Regions from separate parts of the Paenarthrobacter sp. NPDC057981 genome, predicted to be linked through region 1. Evidence: riboswitches for the same ligand, from Rfam matches in the RefSeq annotation. Region 1 holds a riboswitch; each other region holds the start of a gene.

Region 1 (6,385 bases):
ACAGCGCCACGCAGATCCTCGCCTGCCAGCGCGTTTTCCACCGCGTCCAAGTCCAGGAAGAAAATATCCCCGGGCCGCTCGATCCGATGCGATGCTGCCAGTTCGTTCCCGACCAGCAGCAACTGCTCCCGCGCCGCGGCGAGCCCAAGGACCAAGTTGTATTTGGGCGACTCCCGTAGACCAGCAAATCTCCGCGTACGGTCCAGGGCTACGCGCACCACCAATGCGTGGAGCGGGCTGATTGCTCGGGCCCGCGCCACGAACTTTGCCACCTGCTGGTCAGCGTCTGCGGCTGCTTTCCGGAACTGCTCGTCGGGGGCGCCGGCACCGGGCTGAAGCCTCAGATAGTTGGCAAGGACTCCGAGAATGTGGGTTGGATCATCGCGCCAACGGGGCATGCCAAGATCGATCTCCGCAACGGCCCGATGCCCGTAGGTGTGCAGGAACGCGTCCATGCCGCTTTGGGCCACGGCAGGCAGTTCGGCGTCCCGGTATTGAGCAGCCAACGCTTCTGCCGTTTGGCCCGCCATGGAGGCGGCGGCGTCGGGATCTTCCAGGATCTGCGAGGCGAGGTGCCATAATGCCAGGTCCATCTCAGTGGTGACATTGTTTGGCAGGCCACGGATCACGGTTTGTAGTTCGTCGTAGGACGCTTGTTCGCCCAGCATCCGTCCCACCAATGCCAGCAGCGCGAAGCCGAGAAGGGGAAGCGGCAACAGCTGGGGCACTGTGGCAAAGAGTTCCCGTCCGAGAATTCTCTGGACGTGCGCGATCCGCTGATGTGCCGTTGCTTGGGCGGGGACGGCCAAGGCTTTCCGAAGGTCCGAGTTGAGGCGCTCCACCCTTTGCATCGCGGCATCCGGACTGAATAAACCCCGGAGAATCAACTCCGGAACTCGGTACTTGGCCGCCACAGGGGCAACGTGGCGGATGAGTTTCAGCGGAGTTTTGATGGTTACTGAAAAGCGTGGGTCTTCAAACAAGCCCCGCATCAGTGTGGCGGACCGGGCTTCCATGACATCAAAGACGCGGGGCACAATCTTCCTCCCGACCCGGCTTCTCAGCACCGAGGTCAGATCGAAGAAGATGCGCTGGCCGGCTTCGTAATAGGGCGGCGGGCCTGATCGGGGATCCGGAATGGCGAAACCCGCAGTTCCGGCAACACACGAAGCTATGAGACGGATTCCGGCCAGGCCCCCGGGCGTCAGTGGCCGGGTGAGCCCTTGCGCGAGGCTGAAGTTCAGGAACGCATGGACACCGGGCACCGGAGGGGTACGGGTTGTCAAGGGGTACAAGGTGGTGATGGGGCGTGCCTGCGTCAACCACAGTTTCCCGTTGGCATCGAGCGCCCACTCGGTATCCTGCGGAGCTCCGTAGTGTTGCTCCACCAAGCGGCCCAGCCCCGCCAGCTCCCTGATCTGCCGGTCACTGAGGCAAGGTTGAATGCCGTCATTAGCGAACCGTTCCTGGTGGGCCCGTTCCCTCCTCTCAGTTCCACCGCCCGGGACGGAACGGATCTCCACCTGCCGGTCACCCAGGGTTCGTTTCAGAATGGCACTGCTGGCCAGGTCCACAACGTACTGATCCGGGTTCACGGCCCCGGACACCACCGCTTCCCCTAAACCCGGGCTGCCATCGATCACTGCCTCGGACCTCTTGCCCGTCACCGGATTGGCTGTGAACATTACTCCCGCCGCGACGGAATCCACCATCACCTGGACCACGACAGCCAGGGCCGCAGATGCGTGGTCGATGCCGTTGGTGGCCCGGTATGTCACGGCGCGGTCAGTCCAGAGGGAAGCCCAGCAGCGGCCCACGGCGTCGAGAACCGAGTCCACGCCCACTACGTTCAGGTATGTGTCCTGTTGACCGGCGAAACTGGCGAAGGGCAGATCCTCGGCGGTGGCCGATGATCTGACGGCCACGGGGGCTTCGTTCCCCAGCCCTTGGTAGGCCGACCGCACCGCGGCAGCAATATCGGATGGCAGTCCCGCCTCGAGCACCAGTGAACGGGCCCTTCCGGCGAGCAGGTTCAACCCCGGGAGGTCGGCCGTGCTGGTGGACTTCAGAGCCTCGCAGACCTCATCGAGGCCGCTGGCGGAGAGGGCCCGCCGGTAGGCCTCTGTGGTCAGGCAAAAGCCCGGCGGTACGGGCAGGCCGGCGCTTGCCAATTCCCCCAGATTGGCTGCTTTGCCGCCCACGTCGGGAAGCATGGGTCCACGAATATCCCTGAGGTCCAGCGTGAACACCGACGGCCCGTTTCCTAAGCCGCGCCGAGCATCGGGCCAAACTTGTCGCGGTCCCCCAGCCGGGGATCCTCACGGTCCGGAACTACCAGCACCGGTCCCTTGGCGTGGTGAAGGACGCCGTCGGAGGTAGAGCCGAGCAGCATGCCCGCAAACCCACCGCGTCCGCGTGTACCCAACACCACCAACTCCACGCTGCGGCTTGCTTCCACCAGGACGTCGACGGGCGAGCCGTCCCTGAGGTCCGTTTCGATGGGCAGCTGTGGGAAATGGCTCCTCAACCACGCGACGCCTGCTTCAAGCTGGACCTTGATATCGGCAAACAGGGCGTCCCGGTCCAACGGGGCGGGCACCCAGGCCAGCGAACCGCTGTACTGGGGGACGGCACAAATGACGCGGAGCTTGGCTCCCATGCGCTGTGCCTGTTCGGCTGCTTCGAGCACAGCAACACGCGCCTGCTCGGAGCCGTCCACGCCCACTGCGATGACGTTTTCCACGGTACGGGGACCGGCCTTGGCGTGCTCGGCCTTGATGTGCTTGTCTTCGGTATTCTCGCCCAGCCGGTCGGCGCAGTAGAGGGGGACAGTAACCGTGGGGCATTTGGCGTGGGCAGGCAAAGCGCTGCTGACAGATCCCAGCAACCGCCCAACAAAACCACCGCGGCCGCGACTGCCGAAAACCAGGAGTGCGGCGTCCGCCGAGAGATCCAGCAGCACGCCGGCGGCGTCGCCGTTTTCGACCGAAGCATCGACGTCGACGGAGTACCTGGCCACTTTGTCCATGGCCTGCCGGACAATGGCTTCCGCGCCCTCGCGTATGACCGAATCGTCCACGGTGGCGTATCCGCCGTCGAGCCCTGAGGCGGCGAAGATCGGCACCGAGTAGGCGGTGACGATGTGTAGTGGGAGCTGCCTGCGTTCTGCCTCGCGTGCGGCCCAGACCAAGGCACACTGCCCGTGTTCCGAACCGTCCACCCCAACGACGATGCCGCCCGGTGCTACCGTCAGGCCCTCGCCGTCCTGTGGCTCTTCACTGTGTCTGCCGTGCTGGTCCATTTGGGGCCCGCCTCTCCACCTACTGCTTGATGTTCCGGCCATTCTGCCAGAGGTTTTCCGCTTCGGAATCCCTCATGGCTCCATTGTCAATGGCCGGGGCTGGATTAATGTGAAATTTCTCCGTCCAATGCCCACTATTCTCGGTCGGCAGAGACGAATCAAGGCGGGTTGGCGCTATGTGTATAACAGTCCGGGTTCGGTTCCGTGAGCCCAATTTTGTGCGCGCAACCAACCACCGGAACACGCTGCCGCGAGAGGCTATCCATGGGCGAAAAAGTTCGGTAGTGTTCGAGTCACCGAATGGCCGGCAAAGGTGTCCTACAACACAATCCGGCCATTTGTTTGCGGCCGCTTGGGGAACTCGGACGCGATCCCACGCGAGGCCGCAAGGCACACACGTCAAGGAGGAACCAAGCAGTGTCAGACGCGCCTGATTCCGGCACGGAACGCACCACCACCGTGGTTATAGGTGCCGGCCTGTCCGGCTTGGCAGTTGCCAGTGAACTGAGCCGCTATGGAGTGGGCTCCATTGTGGTGGATGGCTTTGGCGCACTGTCGGCCACCGGCCCGGCCGTCCACACGGGCATGCTGCAGCGCTGCGAGGTGACCGATCCCGCCTCCATCAAGGAACGCAACGAGATTCTGCGCCATCTGCGCAATTACGCGGCCAGCCACCATCTGGATGTACGCAACACGACGAGGGCCGTGCGTCTGGATTTTCTGGGCGCAGACACATCCCAGCACATCGGCCACGGGCTAGCCGCGAGCATGACCCTTAACGGGCTTCGCGCAGCGGGCCCTCTTGAATCAGCACCTCGTCAATGGGCAGTCCACACAGCCCATGGGATCCTCCTGGCAGACCACGTGGTGGTGACGCGCTGCGCCCAAAGCCAACTGCGACGGATGCTGGCCGAACTCGGGATCGCCGTGGGCCAGAACCTCGTGGCTGCCATGCGGGCCCTGGGGATGCACCTGGTGGGCGTGGGCGAATTAATCACACCGACCCCCAAGGAAGTGCTCCGCCAGGCCAAGGCCGTTGGCCAGGCGATCTCCTCAAAGGTTGCGCTGCCGGGCGGCCCCGGGGTCGCCATCGCCTAGCCATCAACAAGATGCAAGCCGATCTTTAAAGCCCAAAGGCCGGTGTCTTTCGAAGAATCAATCTTCGGAAGACACCGGCCTTTGCGTTGAAGCGTGAGGCTTATGCGCCAGCGCGTACGTAGGTGATGGGTCCCGTTGCGGTCAGCCAGCTGATCGGGTGGATGCCCGTCTGGTTGCCGTTGATGCCACCGCTGATGGCCTGGCCGTTGCCGATGTAGATGGCAACGTGGCCGGACTGGACGATCATGTCGCCCGGCTGGGGGTCGCTGACAACCTTGCCGTAGTTCAGGAACTGCATGGGTGCCAGGTCGCCAACAGGGATGCCGGCGGAGCCGAGGGCCCGCTCAACCATGGCGGTGCAGTCCTGCATGATGCCGATCTGGGCGTAAGCCGAGGCAACCATGGCAGCGTTGACGCCACCAGCGGCAGGAGCCGCAGCTACCGGAGCGGCAGCAGGAGCAACAGCGGCCGAAGCAGCAACTGCGGCCTTGGCGGCAACAGGAGCCGCAGCGACGGTAGCGGTCTTGGGCGCAGGGGCCTCAACGACCGGAGCCGGCTTTTCGATGACCGGAGCTGCAACTGAGGCAACTGCGGGACGCTCAAAGTTGATGGTCGCCGTCGAAAGGGCGGTAACAACCTTGGTGGGAGCCTCGGATGCGGTCTCGGCGACCGTGGCGGGGCTGGAGTCGCGCTGTGCCGGAGCTTCGGCTGCGTGGGCAGCTACGGAGCCGGTCAGTACGAGTCCGGAAGCTGCTGCGATAACGGCTGCCTGGCGGCCAGCGCCGGAAGCGTTGCTGGCAACTGCCTTGGAGATGGAGATGAACGGATTAGGACGTACGCTGTCCGCCTTACGACGGCCGCGAAGAATGCGTGAAGACATGAAAGAGCCTCTCCCGATGCCTGCGAGGTTAGCTGTCGGATTCGGATGGGAGTCACCCGGCCACTATCTCCCGCTGAGCGGAAGCTTCGTGACTTCACCCCAAGGCGCGCTCGTAAGCGGCCCAAATTGGGTTCCCCGTCTCTGCCGTAGGTTTGTCTGCGAACGGATTCCGGACTGCGGCAGAGCTAGGCAATCAGGCCGGAAGTGCCTGCTGCGTGGAACAGGCACAGGTACCACCGTACGCGATGATCGCCACGAAGTCACATTTAAGTAACGGGAACCGTTGCTTTGGCGTGTCGCAGTAACCGAACCGAGATATTCGCAGCTATGTAGAAAACCCCGTCATTCCGCGGATGCGGGACCTTCAGGGTCATCGGGTGCAGCGAGTTTCTTCCGGGCTGTCACAGCGAGGAAGATCACGAGCGCCACAGCCACTGCTGCAATGATCACGATGCTCCATGGGAACGGCTGGGACGCGTCCGCTGCGGGCGCGCTGCTACCCGTTCCGGGAGGTGCCGAACCCACCGACGGGACCGTGGCCGACGTCGCCGACCCGGACGGTGAGGCAGCCGCAGTGCCGCTCGCCGCCGTCGTGCTTCCTGCGGTCGCCGTGAACTTAAAGGTCCCCTCGATCGGGTGCGAATCGGAGCTGACGACGCGCCAAACAACGGTGTACTCCCCCGCCGGCGCGCCCGGGCGCAGCTTCTGCACAGCTTGGCTGTCGATGATTTCCACGGGTCCGTCGGCCCAGTTTTCGCCGCCGGCGGTTACGGTGACGCCCGAACCGATGGCCAGGGGCCGGTTGTTGAACGTAATGGAAACCGACGCCGGTACTTCAGCCACGGTGGCACCATTCGCCGGCGCCGTGGATTCCGCGACGTCGTGCGCGGACGCCGGTGCCGCGGAAAACAGCAGGGCAGAGGCGAAGGCAAAGGCGGCGACGACGGCGGCCAGAAGCGGGCGGATGGTACGCATGGGGCGGTTTCTCCTAGTGTTGGCTTCCTTACAGACTAGGGGAATGGTCCGCAGCCCCCACATTCCACGGCATAGGATTTGATAGCACACTCCCCCCAAAACCCGGAGACCTTCATGCTTAAACAAGGTTC
Region 2 (6,385 bases), on a different contig from region 1:
TGTGCCAGTCGGTGACCAGGGGCAGGTTGTGCGCCTCGGAAACGGAGTGGTGTGCCACGTGGCCTGCAGCGATGTTGAGGCCGGCAGCCAGGGCGGGGTCGCGGTCGAAAGCGGCCTTGACGCCCAGGTTGGCCAGTGCCACGCCGTAGCGCAGGGTGACGTTGGTCAGTGCGTACGTGGAGGTGTTCGGAACAGCGCCGGGCATGTTGGCAACGCAGTAGAAGATCGAGTTGTGGACCTTGTACGTCGGTTCCTGGTGGGTGGTGGGGTGCGTGTCTTCGAAGCAACCGCCCTGGTCCACGGCGATGTCCACCAGGACCGATCCCGGCTTCATGCGGGACACGAGGTCGTTGGTGACCAGCTTGGGAGCCTTGGCGCCCGGGATCAGAACGGAGCCGATCACGAGATCTGCGTCGATGACTGACTTCTCGATCTCGTAGGCGTTGGAGGCAACGGTCTTCAGGCGGCCCTGGTAGAGGGCATCGAGTTCGCGCAGCCGGTTGATGTTGATGTCCATGATGGTGACATCCGCACCGAGGCCCAGCGCCATGGCGGCGGCGTTGGTTCCCGCAACGCCGGCACCCAGTACAACAACCTTGGCCGGGCGCACGCCCGGTACGCCGCCCAGGAGGACGCCCTTGCCACCGGCCGGTGCCATCAGCGAGGAAGCGCCCACAACCACGGACAGGCGGCCTGCGACCTCGGACATCGGGGCCAGCAGCGGAAGTGCGCGGCCTTCCTGCACGGTCTCGTAGGCGATGGCCGTGACACCTGAGTTGATGAGCTCGGCGGTGAGCTCGGGCTCGGCGGCGAGGTGGAGGTAGGTGAAGAGGATGAGGCCCTTGCGGAAGCGGTGGTACTCGGCCGCGATGGGCTCCTTGACCTTCATGACCATGTCCGCGCGGCCCCAAACGTCATCGGCCTCGTTGACGATTTCTGCACCGGCGATCGAGTATTCCTCGTCGGTGATGCCCGAGCCCAGGCCTGCGCCGCGCTCAACCAGAACGGTGTGTCCGTGGGTGCGGAACTCGTGGACGCCGGCGGCCGTGATGGCTACGCGGAATTCGTTGTTCTTGATTTCTTTGGGGACGCCGATGATCATTTGCTGGCTCCATCGTTAGCGGCCTGTTCGGCCGAATATGTACTGCGGGCTGTGATTCCAGAATAAATCCGGCTGTGAGGCAGGCGACATGGATCCGTATTAGGCTCCGACGGTAAAACCCCGGGAAATCAAGGTTCTTGGGTCTCTGGCATCGACATTTGTCGAATACTGGAGCGTCAAGTGTCGCCTGATGTTGGTACGCTGTCCGCATGCAGCAGGACGTGGAACAGATCGTTGAACGCGTGGCGCTGAAGCTCGGGCGCGGACTGTCCCTTGAGGACCTCGACGGCGTCCTCCTCGCCTACAGCTCCAACCAATCCCACGCCGACCGCGTCCGCGTGAATTTCCTCCTAAGCAAGCGCGTTCCAGGGGATGTCAGCGCCTGGCAGCTCTCACACGGCATCGCCACCGCGGTGCGTCCCGTGGTGGTCCCGGCCAACGACGAGCTGGGGATGCTGGGCCGCGTCTGCGTGCCGCTCCTGGTCCGCGGTTTCCGTGTGGGGTACTTATGGGTCCAGCAGGACCTTGAAGAGCAAAGCGCGACGGCGATCCTCGCCCAGTTGCCCGGCGTGCGTGACGAGCTGGACCTGTTGGCGGGCTTGCTCCTTGACTCCAATACGGCCGAGTCCGAGTTCCGGCGCAGGCGTGAGCAGGAGTTCCTTTCGGCGTGCGGCGGAGAGTCGAACGCTGTCGCCGCCGTAGCGGGCTGGAAGGAGATCCAGGGCCGCGGTCCATGGCAATTGGTGACCATCCTGGACGCGGACGGTGCCCGGTCCGACGTCGACCCCATTGCCGCAACCCTGACGCACCGCTCTGCCGCGCTGCAGTCGACCATCGGTGTCAACGCTGCCCTGTTCAGCGCGGGTACCGAAACCCATTCCGTGGTCCTGTTCCGGGAATCGGGCGGACGGGCCGATCATGCCCAGGTCTTGGTCCACTACCAGCTGGAGCTCGCCAAACGTGCCGGCCGGACGGTGGAGCGTGTCATCCTGGGGATCAGCGAACCGTTCCAAGTCATCAGGCAGCTCGCGGGGGCGTACCGGCAATCCAAGGTTGCCGCCCAGGCCGCTGCGGTGGACCTGCAGCTGGGGGAGTTGGTGGACAGCCGGGCGGTCGGGGTGTACCAGTTGTTCGACCGCTTGCTGGCCCCCGGTGGCTGGGACGATACCGGCTCGGTGCATTTCCGGACCCTTGAGGATCAGGACAAGAACGGAGAGCTCCTGCCGGTCCTCGAACTCCTCTACGACAACGACGGCGCCGTCCAGGATGTCGCGGCCAAACTTCACCTTCACCGCAGCAGCATCTACAACAGGCTGGGCCGGATCCGCCAGCTCATCGGTGCTGATCCGCTCAATGGTGCCATTAGGCTCGAGCTGCATGCTGCCCTCAAAGCGCGGCGCTGGGCAGGCAGGCCAAGGATCTGAGGGTCCTTTGAATCAGGGGCCAATAACCACATGAGGCAGGCACCCGGCGTGGGTGCCTGCCTCAGTGTTGGCTAGGAACGCCTTAAGCGCTGGCAACTCCAGCGGCCCCTTCGGCGTCGGAACGTGGACGTTCGGCTGCTGCTGCAGTACCGGCCGTGCCATCCGGTGTGGACTGTGGTGCGGGGCAAGCGGATGCTCACTGCAGCACATCCCTGGCGGCACCAAGGAGTGATTCCAAGGTGGATGCTTGCGGCTTCGGCGTGTTCGGGTTGCCAGTGGGCCGCGGCTTGGAGGTCTCCGTCGGCGTGGGCGTCGGCGTAGGAGTTGTGGTGGGAGTGGGCGTGGTGGTTGGCGTTGGCGTGGCCGGAGGCGTGGTGACCGTGTCCGACGGCACGTCGCTGGGGGCCGGCGCGGGCTGGGCCGGAGTCGTTCCGGGCGCGGGCGTCGAGGCCACGGGCGGTGCAGCAGCCGGGGCAGCCGCCGATGGTACCCAGACCGGCGCGGCCAAGGAAACGTGCGGTGAAGGGACCGACGACGGCGAAACCGCCGCGGGTGCCTCCGGGACCGTTGCCGGCTGGCCGGCTTCGGACGAGGCTGAACCCGATGACGACGGTGCGGAAGCTGTGGTGTAGGACGTCCGTGGCGCCGGTAAGGCCGAGCCCGATTGGCGGTCGGCGTTGCTGCCGCCGGCTTGGTTTGTGGGTGCTTCCTGGCCGAAGAAGGGCAGATGCAGGGCCTGGCCCACGGACCCTGCGGTCAGCGCGAGTCCCAGCGCGCCGGCAACAACTGCCATGCGCTGGCTCATGTGCTTCACTGACGCGGCTTTCCGCAGGACAGCCTGGGGTTCGCGGCCGAATGCCGACGTCGCACCAAGGCTTGCAGCAGTAAGGGGGGCAGGGGTCTTGGCTGCAGCAGCGGCGACCACGGGAATGGCCGCGGTGGCCGGTTCTGGAACATCCTGCTTGACCGGTGCAGCCTGCTGGGGGCGCACGGACTGGACCGTATCCACGGACCGGGCAATGTCCGCGGGCTGGGCAGGGTCTGCCCGCTGGACGATGGGGATCGCGGACGTTGGAGGGCCGGGCGTAGTTGACGCCGGGGCTGCGGCCTGGGCGGCCTCGACCACCGGGATGGCCGCGGTCGCCGGTTCCGGGAGCACGGATTTCGCTGCCGGGGTTTCGGCTGGCTCAATCACTGCGCGGGCTGCGCGTTCCCGCTCAGCGGCACGCGCGGCGGCGCGCGTGGTGGGAGCGACTGCCGCGGGTGCCTCTGTCGTGGGTGACGCAGTGGTGGGAATCGCCGCAGTGGCGGGTTCCGGCGTCGTACTTTCTGTACCGGTGACCTGTCCGCTGGGTTGGGCCCGACGGCGTCCGGTTGGCTTGGTGCGCTCGCGTTCGAGTTGCGCGCGGCGCGAGTTATCCATGGTTGGGGACATGGTTGTGCCTCTCAACGCCTGCGAGGTTAGCTGTCGGGTTCGGACGAGGCCGTCCGGCCGCGCGTTTGCGGCTTCACCCCAAGGGCTTGTGGAGAAAACAAGCCCGGGAAACTGTGGGTCCCCCGTCTCTGCCGCGGGTCTGGCGGATCCTGGATTGCGGCAGAGCCCGGCGTCAATCCAGAAGCGGCCCAGCGGAGATTCGGGTCGCCCTACGACCGTACAGTAGCCGGAAAGTAAAGTCACATTAATGTAACGGGCGGTACGTCCGCCGCGCTGGGAGGGCGCTACCGTTTAGGCTTCGGGGCTGGCGCCGGGGCGATCCAAAGTCCGCAGACACTAGCCTTGGGCGCCTACTGGCCGGTAGACATGAGCTATGGACCTGCCTGTGATGCCGCCCGTTTCGCCCATGCTCGCCAAGTCTGTCCCGAACATCCCCGATGTTGGGCATTATGAGCCCAAGTGGGATGGGTTCCGGACCATCGTCTTCAAGGACGGGGACGAGATCATCCTGGGCAGCCGCAACGAAAAGCCCATGACCCGCTACTTCCCGGAGCTGGTGGAGGCGCTGAAGAAGAACCTTCCGGACAAGTGCGTGGTGGACGGCGAGATCATCCTGATCCAGGGCAACAGGCTGGAGTTCGAGGTGTTGCAGCAGCGAATCCATCCCGCGGACAGCCGGGTGCGGATGCTTGCGGAGAAGACGCCGGCGTCCTTGGTGGCGTTCGACCTTCTTGCCCTCGGCGATAAGGATCTCACGGGGAAGCCCTTCGCCGAGCGGCGCGCGGCCTTGGAGAAAGCCCTCGCCAACGCTGAGCCGCCGGTGTACGTCACGCCGGCGGTGACGGACCTGGAGCGGGCCAGGGAATGGTTCGTGCAGCTTGAAGGAGCAGGACTCGACGGCGTGCTGTCCAAACCGCTCGACGGCACCTACCAGCCGAACAAGCGGGTGATGTTCAAGACCAAGCATGAGCGGACAGCCGACTGTGTCGTGGCCGGCTTCCGGTGGCACAAGACCGCGAAAGTTGTGGGATCGATGCTCCTGGGGCTCTACGACGACTCGGGGCGGCTGCATCACGTCGGCGTCGTGGCGTCGTTCCCCATGGCAAAGCGGGAGGCCTTGGTGGCTGAACTCGAGCCGTATCAAGTGGAGTTTGCCGACCACCCCTGGGGTGAGTGGGCCAACCAGGAAGCCGGTGGGTCCAGGATGCCCGGCGCCCAGAGCCGGTGGAGCGCAGGCAAGGACTTCTCCTTTGTTCCCCTCCGCCCTGAGCTGGTCATCGAGGTGGCGTACGACTACATGGAGGGCGACCGGTTCCGCCACACGACGCAATTCCGTCGGTGGCGGCCGGACCGGACCCCGGAAAGCTGCACGTATTCGCAGCTGGAGGAGCCTGCGGAGTACGACCTCGGGGAGATACTGAGCCTCCCGTAGCCGGGTACTACTCCTCGTGCCCCTGGTCGCTGCTCATGCTTCCTTCGGCAGGAGGCGTTTCGCCCGGGGGTACCCCTCCGCCGGGCTCGAGTCCTGTGACGTTTCCGTCCAAGGGATCAGGGTTGGCTGAGGCGGCGGGATCGTCGTCCTCGTCCTGGCGCATATCGGGATCTTCGTGGATGCTGTCCGCCTCGGCCGTGGTGTCGATGGGGCCGGTAGCGCCACTCACGCCGAACGTCCGGGGATCGTCTTCCGGGTCATAGCTGGTCATGATGCATCCTTTCGTAAGCAAACTTACTAATCCGCTTGCCCCGCCAGCCTAGCCTGATCCGGCGGCGCCCAACAAGGGGCAGCCGGGTGAGTACCGTCGTCGTGCGTCAGTCCTCAGCGGTGCTGCGTTGTGGCGGTGACGAAGCTGCGGATGGCATCCGCCACGGCCTTGGGCCGCATGTGCTGGGCTACGTGCCCTACCCCGGGAATCTCCACCAGGCGTCCCTGCGCCACTGCCCGCGAAAGCCGGAGCGACCACTCTGGTCCGGCCACATGGTCGCGGCTACCGCGGAGCACCAGCACCGGGGCCTGTATCCGGGACAGGCGTTTCTCCGTGGGGTACTTCATCATCACGGGCAGCTCGGTGAAGTACCAGCGCGCCCCGCAGCGAAGGTAGTCCGTGAACACGATCCAGTTGGATGAGGGGCTCTCTCGGAGTATCCCGTCCAGGGTCAGGGCAATCGACTGGCGCATGACGTTCTTGTGTCGGGAGTCCACAACAGGACCCATCAACACCACCTGGCGTGCACTCTCCGGACGGTGCAGGGCCGCCTCGATGGCGAACTGCACCCCCATGGAATGGCCCACCAGGATGTATGAGTCGATCCCGCGCGTTGCCAAGGCTTCGGCAATGAACGCGCCGTAGTCCTCCACTTGGAGTTGCCGGTCCGGCCGCGGCGTCCCGGCGAAACCGGGCAGGTCCAGGGAGTAGGTGGGTGCGC
Region 3 (6,385 bases), on a different contig from region 1:
CTTCCCGAGGACTCATGGCACATGTTGGAACAGTCCGGCAGGTTGTTGGTGCCCAGGCTGCGCGCGAACAGCTGGTACATGAAGGCGGTCTCGTTGGCTGTCCGGCCCGAGGTGTAGAACACGCACTTATCCGGGGTGGAGGCGTTGATGTGTTCCCCGATCAGCGCGAAAGCTTCCGTCCAGCTGATCGGTGAATAGTGCGTGTCCCCGGGCCGGATCACCACGGGCTCCGAGATGCGGCCCTGGCTTCCCAGCCAGTATTCAGTTTTGCCTTCAAGCTCGGCGATGGAGTGGTCGGCCCAAAATTGTGAGCCAACAGTGCGCGTAGTGCTTTCTTCGGCGATGGCCTTGGCACCGTTCTCGCAGAACTCCGCGGGGCTCCGCCGTCCGGTGATGGACTCCGGCCACGCGCAGCCCGGGCAGTCGAAACCATCACGCTGGTTGACCCTCAGCATGGAACGGACAGTGCGGGCTACTCCGGCTTGGGCGTATCCGCGTTCGAGGGCCACTGTGACGGCTTTGACTCCTGCCGCGGCTCGTTTGGGCGGGTGGATCTGCAGGTCATCTTCATTGATGTCCTGTTCGGGAGCATGCCTGTTCATGAGTCCATCATTGCACCTTGCAGCCGCTGGTTTTCGCCACAAGTAACACTGCAGCCGCCTCGCGCTCAGGCGTCCAGTCCGCTCCAGTCCACAGGTCCCGACGACGGCTTCCGCTGCGGGCGCGCGGCCGTTTTCCGGGGCTTGTCCTCGGGGGATTTGGGCACGGGCAACGCCCTCCCCCAGGGCAAGGGGAAAGCCTGGACAGGTTCACCCAGCTGGACTCCATGCGGCGGAACCACCATCACTCCGTCCGCACCGGCGAGCCCACGCATCATGCCCGGTCCCGTATGCTGGGCCGGCGATGCCAGGCCGTACACCAGCTTGAACGGCATCAGCCGCGTCCGTCCGGGCTCCGTGTCGATGGTGGTGCCACAGGGAACCTCTCCCACCTCGCCCAGCTGCCGGTGCCCCAGCGCCGCAAGCAAAGGTGCCCCGATGGTGAACAAGGCCATCATGGCCGCCAACGGGTTGCCCGGCAGTCCCACCACGAAACGGCCATCCGGCAACTCTGCCAATACGGCTGGGTGCCCCGGCCGCATCGCGATGCCGTCGATCAGCAGCCGGCCGCCAAGTTCGGCCACCGCCTTCCGGAAATGGTCCGTACCGGAGCGGCCGGTCCCCCCGGTGGTAATAACGACGTCGGCAGGCGGCTCCGCTTCTGCGTCCGGTTCGCCAGGCGCCGGTTCCGTGTCTTGGAGCGCGGCCAGCCACTCCTCGTAGCTGTCGCCTACCCGGAGCTGCTCCCCCGCTATGCCGCCCAGGAGTTCAACCACTGGGCCCAATTGCGGTCCGAAGGTGTCACGTACTTGCCCAGCCTGTGGAACCCCGCGCTCCACTACCTCGGATCCGGTCAAGAGGAACCGGACCAGGGGTTTGCCCACAGCGTCCAGGTGGTCCAGGCCTGCGAGGGCAGCCAGGGCAATGTGTGCCGGATTTACCACGGTTCCGGCCTTAAGCAGGACCTCCCCCACTGCGGCCTCTTCCGCCGCTTTACGGATATGTTGGCCGTTGCGCGGCTCACCCGGCTTGGCGGTTCCGCCGAGCGCGAGAAGCGGCAGGCCGTCGTCGTCCGTGGTGATGACGCCACTTTCGCTGCGCAGCACAGCCTTGGCGCCGGGAGGTATCAGGCCGCCGGTGAAGATCGGGCTCGCCTGATGGGGCGCCAGTCGCTGGCCGGGCCCGCTGAGGATCCATGGGCCGCTTCCGTTGACTGCCCAGCCGTCCATGGCAGAGGAAGCGTAATGCGGCATGTCCTGAACGGCCAAGGCGTCTGCAGCCAAGGTCCGGCCAAGCGCGGCCTTCAGCGGGACCGGACCCGCCGGTATGGGCGTGGCAACGTCGAACGCGCGCTGCCGGGCTTCCTGCCATGTGTGTGCCGCATGATGGCCCTCGCGCGGGGCCTCCGTCATTCTGCGTCAGTCCCGGTCTCCGAGTACTCCTTGGCTATTTTCCGGGCCAAGTCCAAGGCTGCGTTCATGGAGGCGTCGTCGCTGGCCTGGCCGATGCCACGGGCCATGCCGGCGGCATAACCGGCGATGAAGGTAGTGAGCGGGGCTGCCGGGCGGACCACGGAATGCGCGGCCACTCCGGCCACAGCCAGTACCTCGTTGATGTCCACTTCCACGCCCTCGAGCTCAAAAGCCTGCAGCAACGTGCGGCACCAATCCTCGAGGGTCTCTTCCTGGCTCTTCACGTTCGCCTCCAACTCATAGTCAATACCCAGGGCCGCCGCGTCTTCCCACGTATCCACGTCATCCGTGGACCCTGCCGGGACGCCGACGTCCAGCAGGTTCAGCCTAGCAAGCAGCTTGAACACTGGTGAGTCCGTTAACCCCGGACCGTGCGAGGCCGCGTCCACTTCCCGTTCCAGGGCAGCCGTACTGTAGACCCCCAACAGGGGCTGCTTTCGGCCATCAACGGATACCGCCATCACCCCTTCTACCGAGGAATTCGCTTCAAGTGCCTCGAATAGCCGGGCGAGCCCCTCCGAGGCTTTGGGCATGTCGCAGGCCAGAACCAGTGTCCATTCAGAGGGCGGCCTTGTTTTCAAGGCGGCCAATCCTGCAGCAATCGCCGCCGCCGGCCCGGCAAAGGCGGGCTCCTCGCGCGCGACCAAGACCGGTTCCGGCAGGGGGTCACCGTCAACGTCGGGGCCCACCACAACCACGGCGGTGGCACCCCGCACTGTCTGGAGGGCACGCGAGAGGAGGGTGCCGCCGTCGTACTTCAATGACGGCTTGGGCACGCCGCCGAGGCGGGTGGCCCTGCCACCCGCCAGAATCACGGCGTTGAACTCCATCCGCCCAGAGTACCCGGACGGCCGTAGCTCAGCAGAAATCGATCAGGCAGCGGATTCCGGCAACAGGAACGGGTCCCAGTCCGGCGCAGGTTTCTCGAGTTCTTTGATCTGCCACATGGTCCCCTGGGGCACACCGGGTTTGAAACGGAGTTTCCATCCCATTTCGGCCAGTGTGTGGTCGCTCTTGGCGTTATTGCATTTCAAGCACGCCGCAACCAGGTTTTCCCAGGAATCCGCGCCTCCCCTGGATTTGGGGTGGACGTGGTCTATGGTGTGGGCTGTTTTCCCGCAATAGGCGCAACGGTGGCCGTCGCGGCGAAGAACCCCACGGCGGCTCACGGCAGTGATCCTGTTGTACTTGGGACGGATGTAGCGGTTAAGGAGGATCACGGAGGGGCGTCCAAGAATCTCCTGTGGCCCGACGACAGGCTCGTCGCCTTCGGCCACTACGCTAGCTTTCCCAGTGAGCACAAGGACCAGCGCCCGGCGGAAGGTAATAACCGCCAGCGGTTCATATCCAGCATTCAGAACGAGTGTGCGCATGCACGTACCTCTTCACGGCCGCACCCGTCAGGGGCACGAGGGCCGGCTGCCCTCTGCATGTACGGGCTGTGGATCGACAACACAAGGGTAAGCACTTATATGCCGTATCAACGAATTTATTTGTCGATTCGCTCACAGTGTCTGCAAAAATTCATGCGCGGTTAAAGCAGAACACCCCGCCGGCAACTGCCTGCGGGGTGTTTCTGGAAGTCAATGACTAGCCGTTGACGCGGATGAAAACCGGTCCGGAGCCGACGTTGACGCTGAACAGTGCCGTGGTGGATCCGTTCCATCCACCGTGGACTGCCATGCCGTTGCCGACGTAAACAGCGATGTGGGCCTGTCCGGCCAGACCGCCGTTGGCGTAGTAGGCGAGGTCGCCTGGCTGTGCTTCCGCTGCGCTGACGGTGCGGCCCAGGGAGAGGTAGCCGGCCGGCCAGTCGTGGAAGTGGATGCCAACAGCAGCAAGGGAGTTGGTGACCAGCATGGTGCAGTCCTGCGTCACACCGAGCTGCGCGTAAGCGGCGGCAGCAATGGCTGCGCCAAGTCCGCTGGAGGCTGCTGGAGCGGCAGGGGCCGGGGTTGCGGCGTTGACTGCCAGCGTGGCGTTGGTGGCCGTGGCCGTGGACGCCTTGGCCTCAACCTTTGCCGGAGCCTCTTCCACTACGGGAGCGGGAGCTTCAACAGTGGTGACAACAGGGCGCTCATAGGAAATGGCGACCGTGGAGTCTGCGGCAATCGTGGCCTGGGCTACCGACTGGACGTCGAGCGCGGCGGTCGCCGTCGACTCGCGGTCCACGTTCGATTCTGCAGCGTTGGCAGCGATACCGCTGGTCAGGACCAAACCTGAAGCTGCGGCGATGACTGCCGCCTGGCGGCCGACGCCACCGGCGTTGACGCTGACGGCCTTGGCGATCACGGCAAGCGAGCTGGTCTTGGGGGCCTCAGCGCGGTGCCGTGCAACTTTGTTTGCACTGGTCATTGTTTTTCTCTTTCGTATCCGCAGGCAGTTGGGGTACCTGCGGGTAGTGGGCCGGCTGGCAGGGGTACGTCAGCCAGCCCCGAATCGGTTTCTTTAGCGGAGGGTGAAGAACGAAGACGTGCCCGTGGAAGCCACGGAATGCAGCAGGGTGCCCTGGCTGGGGTTCAAAGCGCTGATCATCATGCCGTTGCCGACGTAGATGCCCACGTGGGCTCCGCCGTTCTGCATGACGAGGTCACCGGGCTGGGGCGTGCTGGTGGGCTTCATTGCCGTCCACGCGTTCACGCGGGGAATGCTGATGCCGGCCTGCGCGTAGACCCACTGGGTGAAGCCGGAGCAGTCCCAACCGTTGGGGGTGGTGCCGCCCCACACGTACGGGGAGCCGATTCCGGTGTAGGCGATGGCGGCAAGCCCTGAAGCGGCCGCGCTTGCAGCAGAATCCTTGGTTTCGGAGGACTTGGCCGTGACTGCCGTGGCGTCCTCGGTGGTGCGCTCGGTTACCTGGGCTGCCCGCTGGACGACCTTGGGGGCTTCCTTGGTGGCCACGACCGGGCTCTCGAAGGAAACGGTGGCTGTCGGCTCTGCAGTGACCACTGCGGTGGCAGCCAGCTGCTGGGTGCTGGAAACTTCCGAGGTGGTGACGTCGGTGTCAGCGGCATTGGCCGGCAGCCCGACAGTAAGGACGAGGCCTGAGGCTGCTGCCAGCACGGCGGCCTGGCGGCCTACGGTACCGGCGTTGGATGAAACAGCCTTCGAAAGAGTGTTCAACGGGTTCGAACGAACCGTTTCAGCGCGGTGGCGCGCAGGGGTAGTGCGTGATGACACGTAGGTAGCCTCTCCCAATGCCTGCGAGGTGAGCTGTCGGATTCGGATGGGAGTCATCCGGCCGCTTTGCTTCCTGGGAAGCTTTGCGACTTAACCCCAAGGCCTTCATTCGAAGACCAAAAGTGGTTCCCCCGCCCCTGCCAGACGATTTTTGCGAACGGACCCCGAGTGGTGGCAGAGCTAGGCAATCCACTCAAGTGCATCGGCCCCCTAAAAAGCCGATGCGCTCTGAACGTTATAACAATTGAAAGCGAATGTCACATTCAGGTCACGAGAGGTGTCATCAATGCGAGAGAAGACCATCAGGTGGCTTAGAGCCAGCCCATGGGGTCGACGACTTCGCCGTTGACCTGGACCTCGAAGTGGAGGTGGCAGCCGGTGGAGGCGCCTGTGGTGCCGCTGAGGGCGACGGTGTCGCCACGGTTGACCGTCTGGCCCACCTGGACGTTGAACGAGGACAGGTGGTTGTACGTGGTCTCCAGGCCATTCCCGTGGTCCACCACAACGCGGTTGCCTCCGCCGTATTCGTGCCATCCGGCAAAGGTCACTTTGCCTGCGGCTGCAGCATGAACGGCCGTGCCGCACTGGGCCACGAAGTCCTGCCCGCGGTGGAAGTCACCCGTGCCACCGGTCAGGGGGCTGACGCGGTAACCGAAGGGCGATGCCGTGACCAGGGAGTCAAGGGGGCTGCCCAGGGTTCCCAGGGAAGAAGCCCGCTGGATGCTGCCGGCGGACTGGGCGCTGAGTAGTTGCTTCAGCTTTCCATCGGGGTCGGCGGCGGTGGCGACGGCCGCGCGGCTGAAGTCGATTTTGGCCGATGCGGCCGCGGAAACCTCGGGCTGGCTTCCCACGGGCCCGCCAACGGCGAGGGCGGATTCGGTCTGGCCCGATTCCGAGGTGGCCATGACGGGGCTGGTAGCCGGCAGCCCGACAGTCAGGACAAGGCCGGTGGCGGCAAGCGCAACTCCGGCCTTCTGCCCGACGCCACTTGCTGCGGCAAAGTCGGCAACCTGGCGCATCGGGCTCTTACGGCGGCGCACCTGGCGTTCGGTGTCGCGCGGCCGGATCTCCGATACAACGCGGGCTGGCCGCAGCTCAGTAGCGGGGCCGGACGCGCGGCGGCGGCCCCTGACG

Evidence for each region. Region 1 has a riboswitch for cyclic di-AMP ahead of ACFVSI_RS09250 (NlpC/P60 family protein). Riboswitches for the same ligand answer to the same signal wherever they lie in the genome.
Region 2: another riboswitch for cyclic di-AMP. It lies ahead of ACFVSI_RS18935 (hypothetical protein); the one in region 1 lies ahead of ACFVSI_RS09250 (NlpC/P60 family protein).
Region 3: another riboswitch for cyclic di-AMP. It lies ahead of ACFVSI_RS18570 (C40 family peptidase); the one in region 1 lies ahead of ACFVSI_RS09250 (NlpC/P60 family protein).

The regions. Positions count from the first base shown of each region.
Region 1 is NZ_JBHVQI010000007.1:59,368-65,752, reverse strand. It holds gene ACFVSI_RS09265 (PEP/pyruvate-binding domain-containing protein) at 1-2,213, opposite strand, end outside; gene ACFVSI_RS09260 (universal stress protein) at 2,264-3,301, opposite strand; gene ACFVSI_RS09255 (FAD-dependent monooxygenase) at 3,719-4,399, shown strand; gene ACFVSI_RS09250 (NlpC/P60 family protein) at 4,500-5,279, opposite strand; cyclic di-AMP (ydaO/yuaA leader) riboswitch at 5,283-5,471, opposite strand; gene ACFVSI_RS09245 (copper resistance protein CopC) at 5,622-6,254, opposite strand; gene ACFVSI_RS09240 (NCS2 family permease) at 6,369-6,385, shown strand, end outside.
Region 2 is NZ_JBHVQI010000027.1:51,416-57,800, reverse strand. It holds gene ald (alanine dehydrogenase) at 1-1,102, opposite strand, end outside; gene ACFVSI_RS18940 (PucR family transcriptional regulator) at 1,312-2,526, shown strand; gene ACFVSI_RS18935 (hypothetical protein) at 2,723-3,961, opposite strand; cyclic di-AMP (ydaO/yuaA leader) riboswitch at 3,965-4,116, opposite strand; gene ACFVSI_RS18930 (ATP-dependent DNA ligase) at 4,335-5,393, shown strand; gene ACFVSI_RS18925 (DUF6480 family protein) at 5,401-5,664, opposite strand; gene ACFVSI_RS18920 (alpha/beta fold hydrolase) at 5,778-6,385, opposite strand, start outside.
Region 3 is NZ_JBHVQI010000026.1:35,434-41,818, forward strand. It holds gene ACFVSI_RS18545 (FdhF/YdeP family oxidoreductase) at 1-602, opposite strand, end outside; gene ACFVSI_RS18550 (molybdopterin molybdotransferase MoeA) at 668-2,011, opposite strand; gene ACFVSI_RS18555 (NTP transferase domain-containing protein) at 2,008-2,901, opposite strand; gene ACFVSI_RS18560 (HNH endonuclease) at 2,944-3,444, opposite strand; gene ACFVSI_RS18565 (NlpC/P60 family protein) at 3,662-4,426, opposite strand; gene ACFVSI_RS18570 (C40 family peptidase) at 4,520-5,251, opposite strand; cyclic di-AMP (ydaO/yuaA leader) riboswitch at 5,256-5,438, opposite strand; gene ACFVSI_RS18575 (M23 family metallopeptidase) at 5,563-6,385, opposite strand, start outside.